DNA from 2 places in the Mycobacterium sp. IDUB_5 genome. Region 1 is predicted to be linked to the other one. Evidence: predicted binding sites of a transcription regulator. Region 1 holds the regulator's gene; the other holds the start of a gene.
What was found. Region 1 encodes HspR, which represses chaperone genes until heat shock. Its sites were predicted from a motif close to ANNTGAGTNNNNNNNACTCANNT; they were not measured.

Region 2: the regulator HspR is predicted to act here: its motif matches at 2,407-2,429, upstream of lon (endopeptidase La).

What each region holds. Positions count from the first base shown of each region.
Region 1 covers NZ_JBVAXX010000001.1:548,576-556,089, forward strand. Annotated here, with positions in the region: gene ACZY1G_RS02640 (hypothetical protein) at 1-171, opposite strand, end outside; gene ACZY1G_RS02645 (hypothetical protein) at 275-427, shown strand; gene dnaK (molecular chaperone DnaK) at 733-2,607, shown strand; gene grpE (nucleotide exchange factor GrpE) at 2,604-3,203, shown strand; gene dnaJ (molecular chaperone DnaJ) at 3,256-4,440, shown strand; gene ACZY1G_RS02665 (heat shock protein transcriptional repressor HspR) at 4,422-4,811, shown strand; gene ACZY1G_RS02670 (acetamidase/formamidase family protein) at 4,815-5,816, opposite strand; gene ACZY1G_RS02675 (CbtA family protein) at 5,803-6,567, opposite strand; gene ACZY1G_RS02680 (CbtB domain-containing protein) at 6,581-6,796, opposite strand; gene nthB (nitrile hydratase subunit beta) at 7,046-7,514, shown strand, end outside.
Region 2 covers NZ_JBVAXX010000005.1:267,346-274,859, forward strand. Annotated here, with positions in the region: gene lon (endopeptidase La) at 74-2,395, opposite strand; gene ACZY1G_RS18005 (nucleoside deaminase) at 2,514-2,984, opposite strand; gene ACZY1G_RS18010 (NADP-dependent oxidoreductase) at 3,047-3,970, shown strand; gene ACZY1G_RS18015 (SDR family oxidoreductase) at 3,967-4,704, shown strand; gene ACZY1G_RS18020 (hypothetical protein) at 4,711-4,842, opposite strand; gene ACZY1G_RS18025 (esterase family protein) at 5,011-6,006, opposite strand; gene ACZY1G_RS18030 (DUF1810 domain-containing protein) at 6,211-6,642, shown strand; gene ACZY1G_RS18035 (alpha-amylase family protein) at 6,661-7,514, opposite strand, start outside.

The DNA of each region.
Region 1 (7,514 bases):
TGCAGGTGTGGGAGGGCTGGGCGGCGGCGTCGAACGGCTGGGCCGGGGGGTGGGGAAGTTCGGCTCGATGCCGGTGTCCGGGCTGCGGGTGGCGGTGCCGTCGATCGAGGACTGGCAGCCGGTGAGCGCGGCGACGGCCAACAACCCTGTCGCCACCAGCCGCGTGTTCACCTGCCCCAGCCTACGCAGCGTGTTATCCGTGTGACGGGAGTGACTCGCGGTCGGCGTAGAAGTACTCGCGCGCGGCAGGCTGCGCGGCGGCCAGCATGGAGTCATGACAGCTGAAGAGGCGCGGACCCCTGCGGAGTTCCTGTCGGCTTGCGGACTGGGCGCCGCCCTCGTCGCCGTGCTCGCGGCACTGTCGGTGTTCGGCGACTCGTCCTTCGGGGTGCTGGCGTTCACAGGTCTGCAGCTGGCGTTCGGCTGACCTGCCACCCAGTGAGAAGCCATGGTCGTGAATCGCGCGCGATCGCAGCCGTGACTGCGCCCGCGATGCGCCCAGCCATCGCGAAAGTGCCCTGGCGGTAGTTGAAGGCGCGTTGCAGCGACGGTGAGTGCACTTTCGCGGTGGGTGTCACGCCCTGGGAACAAATCTCGCCGCCGACCCGTTGACACCTTCGACAGTTGAGTGGCATCGACTCAAGTTCTGCTTGACAGGGCCCGCCTTCGAAGAGCAGTCTTGAGCCTGGTGCACTCAGTACACACGTTTCGTCTAATCAGGAGGCAGTAACTATGGCTCGTGCGGTCGGCATCGACCTCGGGACCACCAACTCCGTCGTCGCAGTTCTGGAGGGCGGCGACCCCGTCGTCGTCGCGAACTCCGAGGGCTCCCGCACCACCCCGTCGGTCGTCGCGTTCGCGCGCAACGGCGAGGTACTGGTCGGTCAGCCCGCCAAGAACCAGGCGGTGACCAACGTCGACCGGACGATCCGTTCGGTGAAGCGGCACATGGGCTCCGACTGGACCGTGGAGATCGACGGCAAGAACTACACCGCGCAGGAGATCAGCGCCCGCGTGCTGATGAAGCTCAAGCGCGACGCCGAGTCCTACCTGGGGGAGGACATCGCTGACGCGGTGATCACCGTGCCCGCGTACTTCAACGACGCCCAGCGGCAGGCCACCAAGGAAGCCGGCCAGATCGCCGGCCTCAACGTGCTCCGCATCGTCAACGAGCCGACCGCGGCCGCGCTGGCCTACGGCCTGGACAAGGGCGAGAAGGAGCAGACCATCCTGGTGTTCGACCTCGGTGGTGGCACGTTCGACGTGTCCCTGCTCGAGATCGGCGAGGGTGTCGTCGAGGTCCGCGCGACCTCCGGTGACAACCACCTCGGTGGCGACGACTGGGACGACCGGATCGTCGAATGGCTCGTCGACAAGTTCAAGAGCACCGCGGGTATTGACCTGACCAAGGACAAGATGGCGATGCAGCGGCTGCGTGAAGCGGCCGAGAAGGCCAAGATCGAGCTCTCGAGCTCGCAGAGCACCTCGATCAACCTGCCCTACATCACCGTCGACGCGGACAAGAACCCGTTGTTCCTCGACGAGCAGCTCACGCGCGCCGAGTTCCAGCGCATCACCCAGGATCTGCTGGACCGCACCCGCAAGCCGTTCCAGCAGGTGATCAAGGACGCCGGCATCGCCGTCGGCGACATTGATCACGTCGTGCTGGTCGGTGGCTCGACCCGTATGCCTGCGGTGTCCGAGCTCGTCAAGGAGATGACCGGCGGCCGGGAGCCCAACAAGGGCGTCAACCCCGATGAAGTCGTAGCGGTCGGAGCTGCCCTGCAGGCCGGCGTGCTTAAGGGCGAGGTCAAGGACGTGCTCCTGCTCGACGTCACCCCGCTGAGCCTGGGTATCGAGACCAAGGGCGGCGTGATGACCAAGCTCATCGAGCGCAACACCACGATCCCGACCAAGCGGTCCGAGACGTTCACCACGGCCGACGACAACCAGCCGTCTGTGCAGATCCAGGTGTTCCAGGGCGAGCGTGAGATCGCCGCGCACAACAAGCTGCTCGGCAGCTTCGAGCTGACCGGCATCCCGCCGGCTCCGCGCGGTGTGCCCCAGATCGAGGTCACCTTCGACATCGACGCCAACGGCATCGTGCACGTCACGGCCAAGGACAAGGGCACCGGCAAGGAGAACACGATCAAGATCCAGGAGGGCTCCGGCCTCTCCAAGGAAGAGATCGACCGGATGATCAAGGACGCCGAAGCGCACGCCGACGAGGATCGCAAGCGTCGCGAAGAGGCCGACGTCCGCAACCAGGCGGAGTCGCTGGTCTACCAGACGGAGAAGTTCGTCGCCGAACAACGCAGTGCAGCGTCCTCCGAAGGTGGGTCGAAGGTCTCCGAGGACACGTTGACCAAGGTCGACGGCGCCATCGCCGAGGCCAAGTCCGCCCTCGCCGGCACCGACATCTCGGCGATCAAGTCCGCGATGGAGAAGCTGGGCACCGAGAGCCAGGCCCTGGGCCAGGCGATCTACGAGGCCACCCAGGCCGAGCAGGGCTCCGCGGGCGGCGACGCCCCGGGTGGCTCGAGCTCGAGCTCCAACGATGACGTTGTCGACGCCGAGGTTGTTGAGGACGATCAGGAGCGCAAGTGAGTGACGAGCAGGAACCGATCACCGTCACCGACAAACGCCGTATAGACCCGCAGACCGGCCAGGTGCGCGACGCACCTGAGCCGGCCTCCGGGCCGGCTGAGGAGGTGCCGACCGCGTCCGAGGAGTCGCAGGACCAGGCGGCCGAGCTGCTGGCCGACCTGCAGCGGGTGCAAGCCGATTTCGCGAACTACCGCAAGCGGTCGCTGCGCGACCAGCAGGTGGCCACCGAGCGGGCCAAGGCTCACGTGGTGACCCAGCTGCTGCCCGTGCTCGACGATCTCGAGCGGGCCCGCGCACACGGCGACCTGGACTCCGGGCCGCTCAAAGCCGTTGCGGACAAGCTGGTTTCGACCCTCGAAGGGTTGGGTCTCAAGCCGTTCGGCGAGGAGGGCGACGCCTTCGATCCGTCGCTGCACGAAGCGGTGCAGCACGAAGGCGACGGCACCCATCCGGTGGTCGGGACGGTCATGCGGCGCGGCTACACCGTCGGCGATCACGTCGTTCGCCACGCGATGGTGGGCGTCGTCGACACCGTGCCCGACGCGGCAGGATCGGCGAATGCCGACCAAGAGCCGCAAAACCCATCAGAATCATAGGAATTGAAACCGCAACACACAGGTATGCGAAAGGGTGAGGAGGTGACGCGGTATGGCCCAGCGTGAATGGGTTGAAAAGGACTTCTACAAGGAGCTCGGCGTCGCCTCCGACGCCGGCCAGGACGAGATCAAGCGGGCTGCCCGAAAGATTCTCGCCGAGAACCACCCCGACCGAAACCCCGGCAATGCCGCGGCCGAGGAGCGGTACAAGGCCGCCTCGGAGGCCAAGGAAGTGCTGACCGACCCCGCCAAACGTAAGGAGTACGACGAGACCCGTCGGCTCTTCGCGGGTGGCGGATTCGGCCGGGGCCGCTACAGCGGCGGCGGTGGCGGATTCGGCGGGTTCGGTGCAGGCGACGGTCAGGAGTTCAACCTCAACGACCTGTTCGATGCGGCCGGTCAGACCGGCGGTGCGAACATCGGTGACCTGTTCGGTGGGTTGTTCGGTCGCGGCGCGCAGCAGCCGCGTCCGAGCCGTCCCCGGCGGGGCAACGACCTCGAGACCGAGACCGAGCTGAGTTTTCTCGAGGCCACCAAGGGTGTGGCGATGCCGTTGCGGCTCACCAGCCCTGCCCCGTGCACGAACTGCCACGGCAGCGGTGCCCGCCCCGGCACCAGCCCGAAGGTCTGCCCGAACTGCAACGGCGCCGGCGTGGTCAGCCGTAATCAGGGCGCCTTCGGCTTCTCCGAGCCGTGCACGGAATGCCGTGGCAGCGGGTCGATCATCGAGCACCCCTGCGACGAGTGCAAAGGCACCGGCGTGACCACCCGCACGCGCACCATCAACGTGCGGATCCCGCCGGGAGTCGAAGACGGACAACGCATCCGGCTTGCCGGGCAAGGTGAGGCCGGGTTACGCGGTGCCCCGTCAGGTGACCTCTACGTCACCGTGCATGTGCGCCCCGACAAGGTGTTCGGCCGCAACGGCGACGACCTGACGGTCACCGTGCCCGTCAGCTTCCACGAGTTGGCTTTGGGCACAACGCTGTCCGTGCCGACGCTGGAAGGCAAGGTCGGGGTCCGGGTGCCCAAGGGGACGTCGGACGGACGCATCCTGCGGGTGCGCGGTCGCGGCGTGCCCAAACGCTCCGGTGGCAACGGCGACCTGCTGGTCACCGTCAAGGTGGCCGTGCCGTCGAATCTCGAAGGTGAGGCCGCCGAAGCGTTGGAGGCCTACGCACAAGCCGAGCGCGCCAGCGGCTTCGATCCGCGGGCGGGATGGGCCGGTGTCCAGTGAGTCCCGGGCGCAAAGACCACAATGACCAGGCCAGGACGTTCCTGATCTCGGTCGCGGCCGAGCTGGCCGGTATGCATGCGCAGACGCTGCGCACCTACGACCGGCTCGGCCTGGTCAGCCCGGAGCGGACATCCGGTGGGGGACGGCGCTATTCGCAGCGCGACGTCGACCTTCTGCGTGAGGTTCAACGGCTGTCGCAGGACGAGGGTGTCAACCTGGCCGGTATCAAGCGCATCATCGAGCTGACCAATCAGGTCGAGGCGCTGCAGGCGCGGGTGCGTGAACTCACCGCCGAGGTCGAGCACCTGCGTGCCCAACCTCGGCCCAAGAGCACAGCGCTGGTTGTCTGGCAGCCGCGCAACCAGCGCTGAGCCTCAGGAGAGCAGCGCCCCTCGCGACCGCAACGAGGAATGCATCCCCGCATACGGGTGTGCCTCGGGCAGAAGGTCTTTCGCGATCTTGGTGACGGCGCTGTAGTTCACGTCGACGACGTTGGCCAGCGGCGAGCGGCACAACTGGCTACACAGTTGATAGGCGTCCAACTCGCCCAGCCCGTAGAGCTCCACCAACCAGCGCACCATCTCCACCTGGCTGCAGCGCCACGCATCTTCGAGTGGACGCGCCGACCCCACGGTCAGCAAGGCGTCGTCGTGTTCGAGCCGGGGCCATGCGGGCGCGTTGCCCTTGATCAGGTCGACGATGAGCGTCACGTCCATCGCCCCTTCCAATGCGGTGCCGCAGGTTTCGCCCTCGCCCTGCCGGTAGTGGCCGTCCCCGACCGAGAACAGGGCGCCGTCGACGTTGACCCCGAGATACACCGTGGTGCCGGCCCGGAGTTCGGGGGTGTCCATGTTGCCGCCGAAGTAGTCCGGCACCAGCGTCGTTCGGACCTCCCGCAGGGCGGGTGCCACCCCGACGGTGCCGAGCATCGGTGCCAGCGGCAGCCGCAGCTCGAAATCCGACTGGTGCGCGGTGAACAGCGCCGTGTCGGTGGCCCGGTCGACGGTGTAGATCCACGTCAGCTCCGGCAGCGGCGGCTGAAGACCGGCGGTGCGGTCGGTCCCGGTGAGGGCGCCGAACAGCGGAATCGTCGTCGATGCAGCCCAATCCCGCGCCGGGGTCAGCGACACCACATGCAGAGCCAGAGTGTCCCCGGGCTGGGCGCCCCGGACGTAAAAGGGTCCCGTCTGGGGGTTCAGTTCCTTCGGATTGAGCACCTGGCTGGGTCGGTCGTCACGGGACGTGACCCGGCCGGCGAAGGCATCTTCGGTCCACAAGCGTAGTGCCGTACCGGGTTCCACCTCCGTCACCGGTTCCGCGCCACCGAATGTCCAGACGTACTGGTCCCGGCTGGGGGTGAATTCAACGACCTGCACGGGCAGCTCCTGCCATGGAAGGGGCGAGAACCCGGGGCAGCAGCACGGACGTCACCGCGCCGAGCGTCGCCCACATCAAGGCCTGACCGACCAGTGACGACAGCCGGAAGTCGGCGAGCACGTCAGCCGGGAACCCGACGGGGACCTCCCGGAACGCGGGCAGCGCGATGACGACGACGGTCATCACCGCGAGGTAACCGGTGACCGCGGCCGCCGCGGCAGCGGCACCGCCGATCCGTGACGCGAGACGCAGTCCGACGATCAGCGCAACGACAGCTGCCGCGAGTGAGGCGGCAACCACGATCAGATAGGCCACGGTGCGGTCACCCGCGGTCTCCGACAGCCCGACGCCCGGAGGATTGGCGGGGTAGGCCAGGAACGGAACCACGGCCACGCAGACGAAACCGGCTGCGGCGCTTGCGATGGCGACACCGGACAGATTCGCGTGCGGACGGTGGCGCATGACGGCGACGATCACCATGGCCAGCGCCACGGCGAACAGGGCCCCTATGATGACACCGAAGGCCACCGTGCCCACCGCCGATCCGACGTTCTCCTGCACGGCCCGGCTGAACACCTCGTGCTCGTGGCCGTGCCCGCCACTCAGTGCTTCCTCGGCGTGCGAGCGCTGCTCCTCGTAGTCGATGGCTTCGGCGATCAGCGGCGCGAGCTGCCAGCGCGCGAACGCGAAGGTGACGATGCCGGCCGCGAATCCGCCGGCGATCCCCAGCCCGATGATGCGTTTCTCCATGGTCGCGACCTTCCTAGTGGCAGGGGAAACCGAGCAGGTGGCGGGCGTCGTGCAGGAACTCGTGCACGTGGGTGTCGGACCCGAACACCGACACCGCACCCTGGTCGTAGCCGAGGAAGTAGTAGGCGATCAGGGCCAGGACGGTGGTCGCGGTGAGCCACAGCGCCCCTTCCAGGCGGGAGGTGTCGATGGCTCCCGCGCGTGCTGTCGCGGCGGTCGGTGTGGTCATGAGCGGCCCCTTAATCTCCGCAAAAGTTGCGGATTGGAAATATTTCTGACGATGGCAAGTGTGGAAAGCAGGCCTGGTCACGTCAACTCGAATGCGGCTTCCCGACGCCAGCGATACGCAGATTTAACAAGAACCCGTCCCCAGGTTAAGGCGCTGTAACGGCTGCCTCGAGCGATTGCGGAACCGCCCCCTCCGTGCACATAGTTTCTGGTGAAAGTATTGACCACTTGAAATAAGGAGGCCGGCCAGATGCATGGTCCGCATGATCTCGGTGGGCGCGATGGCGTGGGAGCCATCGCCGAGGAATTCCTCGAGCCCGGAATTCCCGACTGGCGCTATCCCTTCGAGGGCCGCATGCACGCGGTCACGGCCATGGCGATCGCGAAGGGCGCCTTCAACCTCGACGAGCAGCGGCATGGCATCGAGTTGATGAAGTGGAGCGACTATCTGGACTCCACGTACTACGCCCACTGGTTGTTCTCGGTCGAGAAGCTGCTCAACGACAAGGGATACATCTCGCACGAGGAGGTCGATGCGCGGATGGCCGAGCTCGGGAAGCCCGAGATGACCCCGCATCCGACGAAGCCCGACACGCTCTCACCGTTCGCGAAGACCATGATCGACGTGCTGTGGGCCGGCACCCCGCACGACCTGCCCGCCGACAACCCGCCCGCGTTCGCGGTGGGTGATGAGGTCGTGGTGCGCAACATCAGCGCCA
Region 2 (7,514 bases), on a different contig from region 1:
GCCGAACAGACACAAACTCGCACGGGATCGCGTGATTCCGTGCGAGTTCGCGTCTGCTCGCGCCTATCGGTTGTCAGGCCGCCGCCGTGACCGCCTCGGCCGCAGGCTCCAGAGCCAGCGCGACGATGTCGGCCACATCCGTCATCGGCCGGACCTTCAGCGCCTCGAGCACCTCGGCAGGCACGTCGTCCAGATCGGGCTCGTTGCGCTGCGGGATGAACACCGTCGAGAGCCCCGCCCGTTGCGCGGCCAGCAGCTTCTGCTTGACCCCGCCGATGGGCAGCACCCGCCCGTTCAGCGTCACCTCACCGGTCATGCCGACATCGGAGCGCACGTTGCGTCCGGTCGCCATCGACACCAGCGCCGTCACCATCGTCACACCGGCTGACGGCCCGTCCTTGGGCACCGCACCCGCAGGCACGTGCACGTGGATGCGGCGGTCCAGCGCCTTCGGGTCGACGCCCAACTCGGCGGCGTGCGCGCGGACGTAGGACAGCGCGATCTGCGCCGATTCCTTCATCACGTCGCCCAGCTGACCGGTCAGCGCCAATCCCGCTTCGCCGTCGGTCGAGCCGGCCTCGATGTAGAGGACGTCGCCGCCGAGGCCGGTGACAGCCAGTCCGGTCGCGACACCCGGCACCGCGGTGCGCTCCGCCGATTCCGGCGTGAAGCGTGGACGCCCCAGGTAGGCAACGAGATCCGGTTCGTCGATCGTGATCGGCGACGGGTCGGCAGCCAGCTTGGTGGTTGCCTTGCGCATCGCCTTGGCCAGCAATCGCTCGAACTGGCGGACTCCCGGCTCCCGGGTGTAGTCCGCGGCGATCTTGCGCAGCGCCTCGTCGGTCACCGTCACTTCCTCGGCGGTCAACGCGGCGCGCTCGGCCTGACGCGGCAACAGGTAGTTCCGTGCGATGGCCACCTTGTCGTCGGCGGTGTACCCGTCGATCTGCACCAGTTCCATGCGGTCCAGCAGCGCCTGCGGGATGTTCTCGATGACGTTGGCCGTCGCCAGGAACACCACATCGGAGAGGTCCAGATCCAGGTCCAGGTAGTGGTCGCGGAACGTGTGGTTCTGCGCCGGGTCCAGCACCTCCAGCAGGGCTGCCGACGGGTCGCCGCGGTAGTCCGAGCCGACCTTGTCGATTTCGTCCAGCAGCACAACGGGATTCATCGATCCCGCTTCGCCGATGGCACGCACGATGCGGCCCGGCAGCGCGCCGACGTAGGTGCGCCGGTGCCCGCGGATCTCGGCCTCGTCGCGTACGCCGCCCAGCGCGACGCGCACGAACTCACGGCCCAGTGCCCGCGCGACGGACTCACCCAGCGACGTCTTGCCGACGCCGGGAGGCCCGGCCAGCACCATCACCGCACCGGAGCCGCGGCCACCGACGAGGGCCATGCCGCGCTGTGAGCGACGGGCCCGCACGGCCAGGTACTCCACGATCCGGTCCTTGACGTCGTCCAGCCCGTGGTGGTCGGCGTCCAGGATCGCTCGGGCCGCAACAAGATCCGCCGAATCCTCGGTCGTGACGTTCCACGGCAGGTCCAGCACGGTGTCGAGCCACGTGCGGATCCAGCCGCCCTCGGGGCTCTGGTCGCTGGAGCGTTCCAGCTTCCCGACCTCGCGCAGCGCGGCCTCACGGACCGTCTCCGGCAGGTCGGCCGCCTCAACACGAGCCCGATAATCGTCGGACCCTTCGGGTTCACCCTCGCCGAGTTCCTTGCGGATCGCGGCGAGCTGCTGACGCAGCAGGAATTCCTTCTGCTGCTTGTCCATTCCAGCGCGCACGTCTTCGGCGATCTTGTCGTTGACCTCGGTCTCGGCCAGGTGATCGCTCGTCCAGCCGATCAGCAGCCGCAGCCGGGCGGCCACGTCTTCGGTCTCGAGCAGTTCGCGCTTCTCCACATCCGACAGGTAGGACGCGTAGCCCGCTGTGTCGGCCAGCGCCGACGGGTCGGTGATCTTGTTGACCACGTCGACGATCTGCCACGCCTCACGGCGCTGCAGCATCGCCAGCAGCAGCGTCTTGTAGTCGGCGGCCAGCGCGCGCGTCTCGTCGGTGATCTCCGGGTCGGCGACCTCGTCGACGGTGACCCACAGCGCCGTGCCGGGGCCGGTGGCGCCGGTGCCGATGTGAGCGCGCTTCTCACCGCGCACCACCGCCGCTGCGCCGCCACCGGGAACCCGGCCCACCTGCACGATCGACGCGAGCACCCCGTAGGTGGGGTAGCGGTCGTCCAGCCGGGGCGCAATCAGCAGCTTGCCGGTCTTGCTAGCCTGGGCCGCGTCGACGGCGGCCCGGGCGGCGTCATCGAGTTCGATCGGCACCACCATTCCCGGCAGCACGATCGGCTCGCTGACGAACAAGACCGGAACTTGCAGAATTTCAGCCATCAATCCTCCAAAGTTGAATCTGATGCGCTCAACCCTGGGTTACCGGACTTTGTTCCCGCGCCGGGTCCCGATCATCAACGCGACGCCCCACATCGCGCAGAGCTGAATCCGGAGCGGATCAGGCCTCCGGTCGGCGCTCCTGCCAGAGCCGGTAGACGCCGAGGGCGTCGGGGTGGGGCCGGTGCTCCATCGGCAGGCGACGGTCCTGCCAGGACTTCTCGAACTCGTCGTAGAACGTGGCCAGTTCGAAATACTTGCGGTTGTCCTGGTAGTAGGGCGCGTACTCGTCGCGCTGGGTGAGGAAGACGACGGCGTCGGGGGAGCAGTAGTACAGCGAGCCGAGACACATCGGGCACGGGTGGGCAAGCACGTAAATGGTGGCGCCGGTGAGGTGCTCCGACCCGACGGCTGTGCAGGCGGCGCGGATCGCCAGAATCTCGGCGTGGGCGGTCGGATCGTTGGTCTGCGCCACCAGGTTCGGACTTTCGGCCAGCACCTGCCCGTCACGGGCGATGACGGTGGCGAAGGGCCGACCTCCCTCGAGCACGTTCTGGCGGGCGAGATCGACGGTGCGCTGCGCGAAATCCACGAGTTGACTGATAACCGGTTCGAGCGCGGAATAGTCCTGGGCCGACGCGGGTCGTAGCTCCCATGAGCAGAGCAGTCCAATTCGACCACTACGGCGGCATCGATGTCCTCGAGGTCCGTGACGTTCCGCGACCTGTGCCCGGCCCCGGGCGGGTGCTGATCGAGGTGCGCGCCGCGGGCATCAACCCCGGTGAGGCCCTGATCCGAGAAGGTTTTCTGCACGATCGGTGGCCCGCCACGTTCCCCTCCGGTCAGGGCAGCGACGTGGCCGGTGTCGTCGTCGAGGTGGCGCCGGATGTGACCGGTGTGTCCGCGGGCGACGAAGTCCTCGGCTTCTCACACGAGCGGTCCAGTCAGGCAGACTACGTCGTAGTTCCGGCGGACCAGGTCACCCAAAAACCTGCGGGACTGTCGTGGGAGCAGGCGGGATCGCTGAACGTCGCGGGGACGACGGCGTGCGCGGCGGTGCGGTCGCTCGGGCTCACCGCAGGGGACACCGTTGCGGTGTCGGCGGCTGCGGGGGGTGTGGGCACCCTGGCCGTTCAGCTCGCCGTGCGCACCGGTGCGACCGTCCTGGGCATCGCGAGCCCGGCCAACGACGACTGGCTCCGCAACCACGGCGTCATCCCGGTCAACTACGGTGACGGCCTCGCGCAGCGGTTGCGGGCCGCCGCGCCGGACGGCCGGGTCGACGCGTTCCTCGATCTCTTCGGCGGCGGGTACGTCGAGCTGGCCGTCACCGAACTCGGGGTGGCACCCACGCGCGTGGACACGATCATCGACTTCGCGGCGGTCGAACGGTTCGGCGTCCAGTCCGTCGGCAGCGCCGAGTCGGGCATCGAAGACCTGGCCGAGCTGGCCGGCCTCATCGCCCGCGGCGAAGTGGACCTGCCCATCGCTGCGGTCTACCCCCTCGACGAGGTGCGCGCCGCCTACACAGAACTGGCCGCCCGCCACAGCCGCGGCAAGGTGGTGTTACGCCCGTGACCACTGACCCGATCACCGGCCAGGTCGTCGCCATCACGGGCGCAAGCAGCGGCATCGGCGAGGCGACGGCGCGCCTGCTGTCCGCCCGGGGTGCGCAGGTGGTTCTGGCTGCCCGCCGCACGGACCGGCTGGAGGCGCTGGTGCGCGAGTTGCCGCACGCCGCGGTCGCCGTTCCTGCCGACGTCACTGTGGCCGACGACGTGCAACGCGTCGTCGACACCGCGGTCGACCGGTTCGGAAGGCTCGACGTCCTGGTGAACAACGCCGGCATCGCGACGATCGGAGAGTTGGCCGCCGGGGATGTCGCCGGCTGGGACGCGATGATCGACGTCAACGTTCGCGCCGTTCTGTACGGCATCGCCGCCGCGTTGCCGGTGTTCCGCCGACAGGGGCACGGGCACATCGTCACCACGGTGTCGACTGCGGGCATCAAGATCACTCCCACGATGGGCGTCTACGCGGCCACCAAGAACGCGGTGCGCACCGTGATGGAGGCGCTGCGTCAGGAGTCGACGGACGGCGTGGTGAGGACCACGTCGATCTCACCTGGCTTCGTGAACACCGAGCTGGACGGCTCGGTCACCGATTCCGCCCTCGCCGCCCAGATCAGAGCTCAGATGGACGAATTCGGCCTGCCCGCCGATGCGGTCGCCCGCGCCATCGCCTTCGCGATCGAGCAGCCGCACGACGTGGAGATCGGTGACCTCACGATCCGGCCGACCCGGCAGAACTGACCTCGCTCAGGCGACGTCCTTGGCGCCGGTGACACAGGAGCCGCAACCGGCCGAGTCGAAATCGATGTCGATGTCGACCGAACCGCAGGTGGGGCAGATGAACGGGATCACGGCTGTCTCCAGAGGGCTTATCGGCATCGGCGCGACCGTCGCATCCGACCAGCCCCGAGATACCCCCCGGCGGTGTCGCCTCAAACGCAACAGACCCGGCTGCTCAGCGGTGGTCACATGCTGGTCATCTTTGACCGGCACACAGCAGAGAGCCTGCCGCTCGGGGGAAACGGCAGGCTCTCTGAGTGTGAGGGTTTACGCGGAGGCTTGAGCTCCGAGCACCCGCTGGATATCCGGCTTCATCTGCAGGAGCTGCTGCCCCCAGTAGCCCCAGCTGTGCGTGCCCTGCGCGGGGAAGTTGAACACCCCGTTGGTGCCGCCGGCCGCGATGTACTTGTCGCGGAAGCTGATGTTGGTCCGCAAGGTGAAGCCCTCGAGGAACTGCGCCGCCATCAGGTTCTGCCCGGCCGTACCCGAGTCGAGATCCGACGGGGTACCGGTGCCGCAGTACACCCAGACCCGAGTGTTGTTGGCCACCAGCTGATTGATGTTGACCATCGGATCGTTGCGCTTCCACGCGGGGTCCGACGATGGTCCCCACATGCTCTCGGCATTGAAGCCGCCCGCGTCGTTCATCGCCAGGCCAATCAGCATCGGCCACCAGCCTTCGGACGGGTTCAGGAACCCGGAAAGGCTTGCCGCATAGATGAACTGCTGCGGATGGTAGATGGCAAGGGTCATCGACGCGCTACCCGCCATCGACAGGCCGACGACCGCGTTACCGGTCCGCGACACGCCGCGGTTGGCTTCCAGCCAGGCGGGCAGCTCCTGGGTCAGGAACGTCTCCCACTTGTAGGTGTAGTCCTGGCCGTTGCCCCGCGAGGGCTGATACCAGTCGCTGTAGAAGCTGGACTGGCCGCCGACCGGCATGATCGTCGACAGACCCGACTGGTAGTACCACTCGAACGCCGGGGTGTTGATGTCCCAGCCGTTGTAATCGTCCTGCGCGCGAAGGCCGTCCAGCAGGTAGACGGCGTGCGGGCCGCCGCCCTGGAACTGCACGCGGATGTTGCGGTTCATGGACGCGGAGAACACGTCCAGGTATTCGACCGGCAGCCCCGGACGGGAGAACGCGTTGGCAGTCGCCGATCCCCCGACGAAGCCGATCAGCCCGGGCAGCGTGGTGACAGCCAGGGCGACGGCCGCCATCCGGCGAACCCACCGACCTCGAAACTTCTCTCTCAACTTCATAACGGCAACCAACCCACCTTTCATTACAAGTCCACATGTCGCGCAAACGTGCCGTCGTGTGCATCCGCCATGGAACACGGTCGGCGTCCCCGATCGACTGCCCGACACAGCCATTCGCGGTCGCGGTTGGCTAACGATTGCGACTCGGCGCAGTGATCAACGGCGCCGCTCTGGCACACTCGAGGCCGGAACATGACGACAGACATGACGCCAGCTGATGCCGACCCGTTCGACCTCGAGCGCTTCACCGACGCCCAGGACGGGGTCTACGAGACGGTCCTCGCCGAGTTGCGCGCGGGTCGCAAGCGCACCCATTGGATCTGGTTCGTCTTCCCCCAGATGCGCGGCCTGGGGCACAGTGCCACCGCCTACCGGTTCGGGGTGTCGTCACTCCAGGAAGCCACCGCCTACCTCGAGCATCCGGTGCTCGGACCGCGCCTGCAGGAGTGCACCCTTCTGCTGCTGACCCACCGCGGCCGGACCGCGCGCGACATCCTCGGCTATCCCGACGATCTGAAGGTGCGTTCGTCGATGACGCTGTTCGCCCGTGCGGGTGGGGGATCGGTGTTCACCGACGTGGTGGAGGCGTTCTACGGCGGCGAGGAGGATGCGGCGACGCTGGAGTTGCTGCGCTGAGATCAGCCCGGGGTCAAATCAGCACGGCGCGAGGACGAGCCACCCGTGGGGCGGGACCGCCGTGTCGGTGATCGTCTCCGCCGGCGGTGCGCCGGACCCGGCCACCACCTGGGCAGCACCGAATCCGAACTCGCGCAAGGACACCGGCAGAGGTTCGTCGGCGACGTTGAGGGCGACGAGCAGCACGTCGTCGATGTCACCGCCGCCTCGGGAGACGTAGACGTAGCCGGTGTTGGTCACCTGCAGCGGTGCGGTGCGTGCGGTGTGCAGCCACGGGTGACGGCGGCGCACTCCGATCAGATGCTGGTGGGCGGCCAGCACCTGATGCCCGTGCGCGCCGACTCCCTCGAGCGGGGAACCGAATTCGGGCCGCACCGCATCGTCGCCGCCGAAGCGCTCCTCTTTGATCCCGCGGTAAGCGACCTCGTCGCCGGCGTAGATGCTCGGGGTGCCGCCGGTGGTCATCAGGATCACCAGCGCGTGGTCGACGTGGTCGGCATTGTCCAGCTGGCTCGCGATGCGGGTGACGTCGTGGTTGCCGATGAACGTCAACGGCACGAACGCGTCGAGGAATTCGTTGTGGCGCTTGAGCGCCCAGTCGAGCTCGTGCAGGTTCGCGTCGTTGAGGCTGCTCCAGATCGCTTTCCACAGCTCGTACTGGGTCACCGAGTCGAAGCCGGAGTCGCTCACCCGTGCCACGTAGTCGCCGTGGATGACCTCACCGACGAACCACGCCTGCGGGTGCCGCTCTCGCACCCGCGGCAGGACCTGCGCCCAGAAGCGGTCGGGCACCGCGTAGGCCGCATCGAGGCGCCATCCGTCGGCGCCGCGCTCGAGCCAGTGGCACATCACGTCGACGACGTAGTCGACGA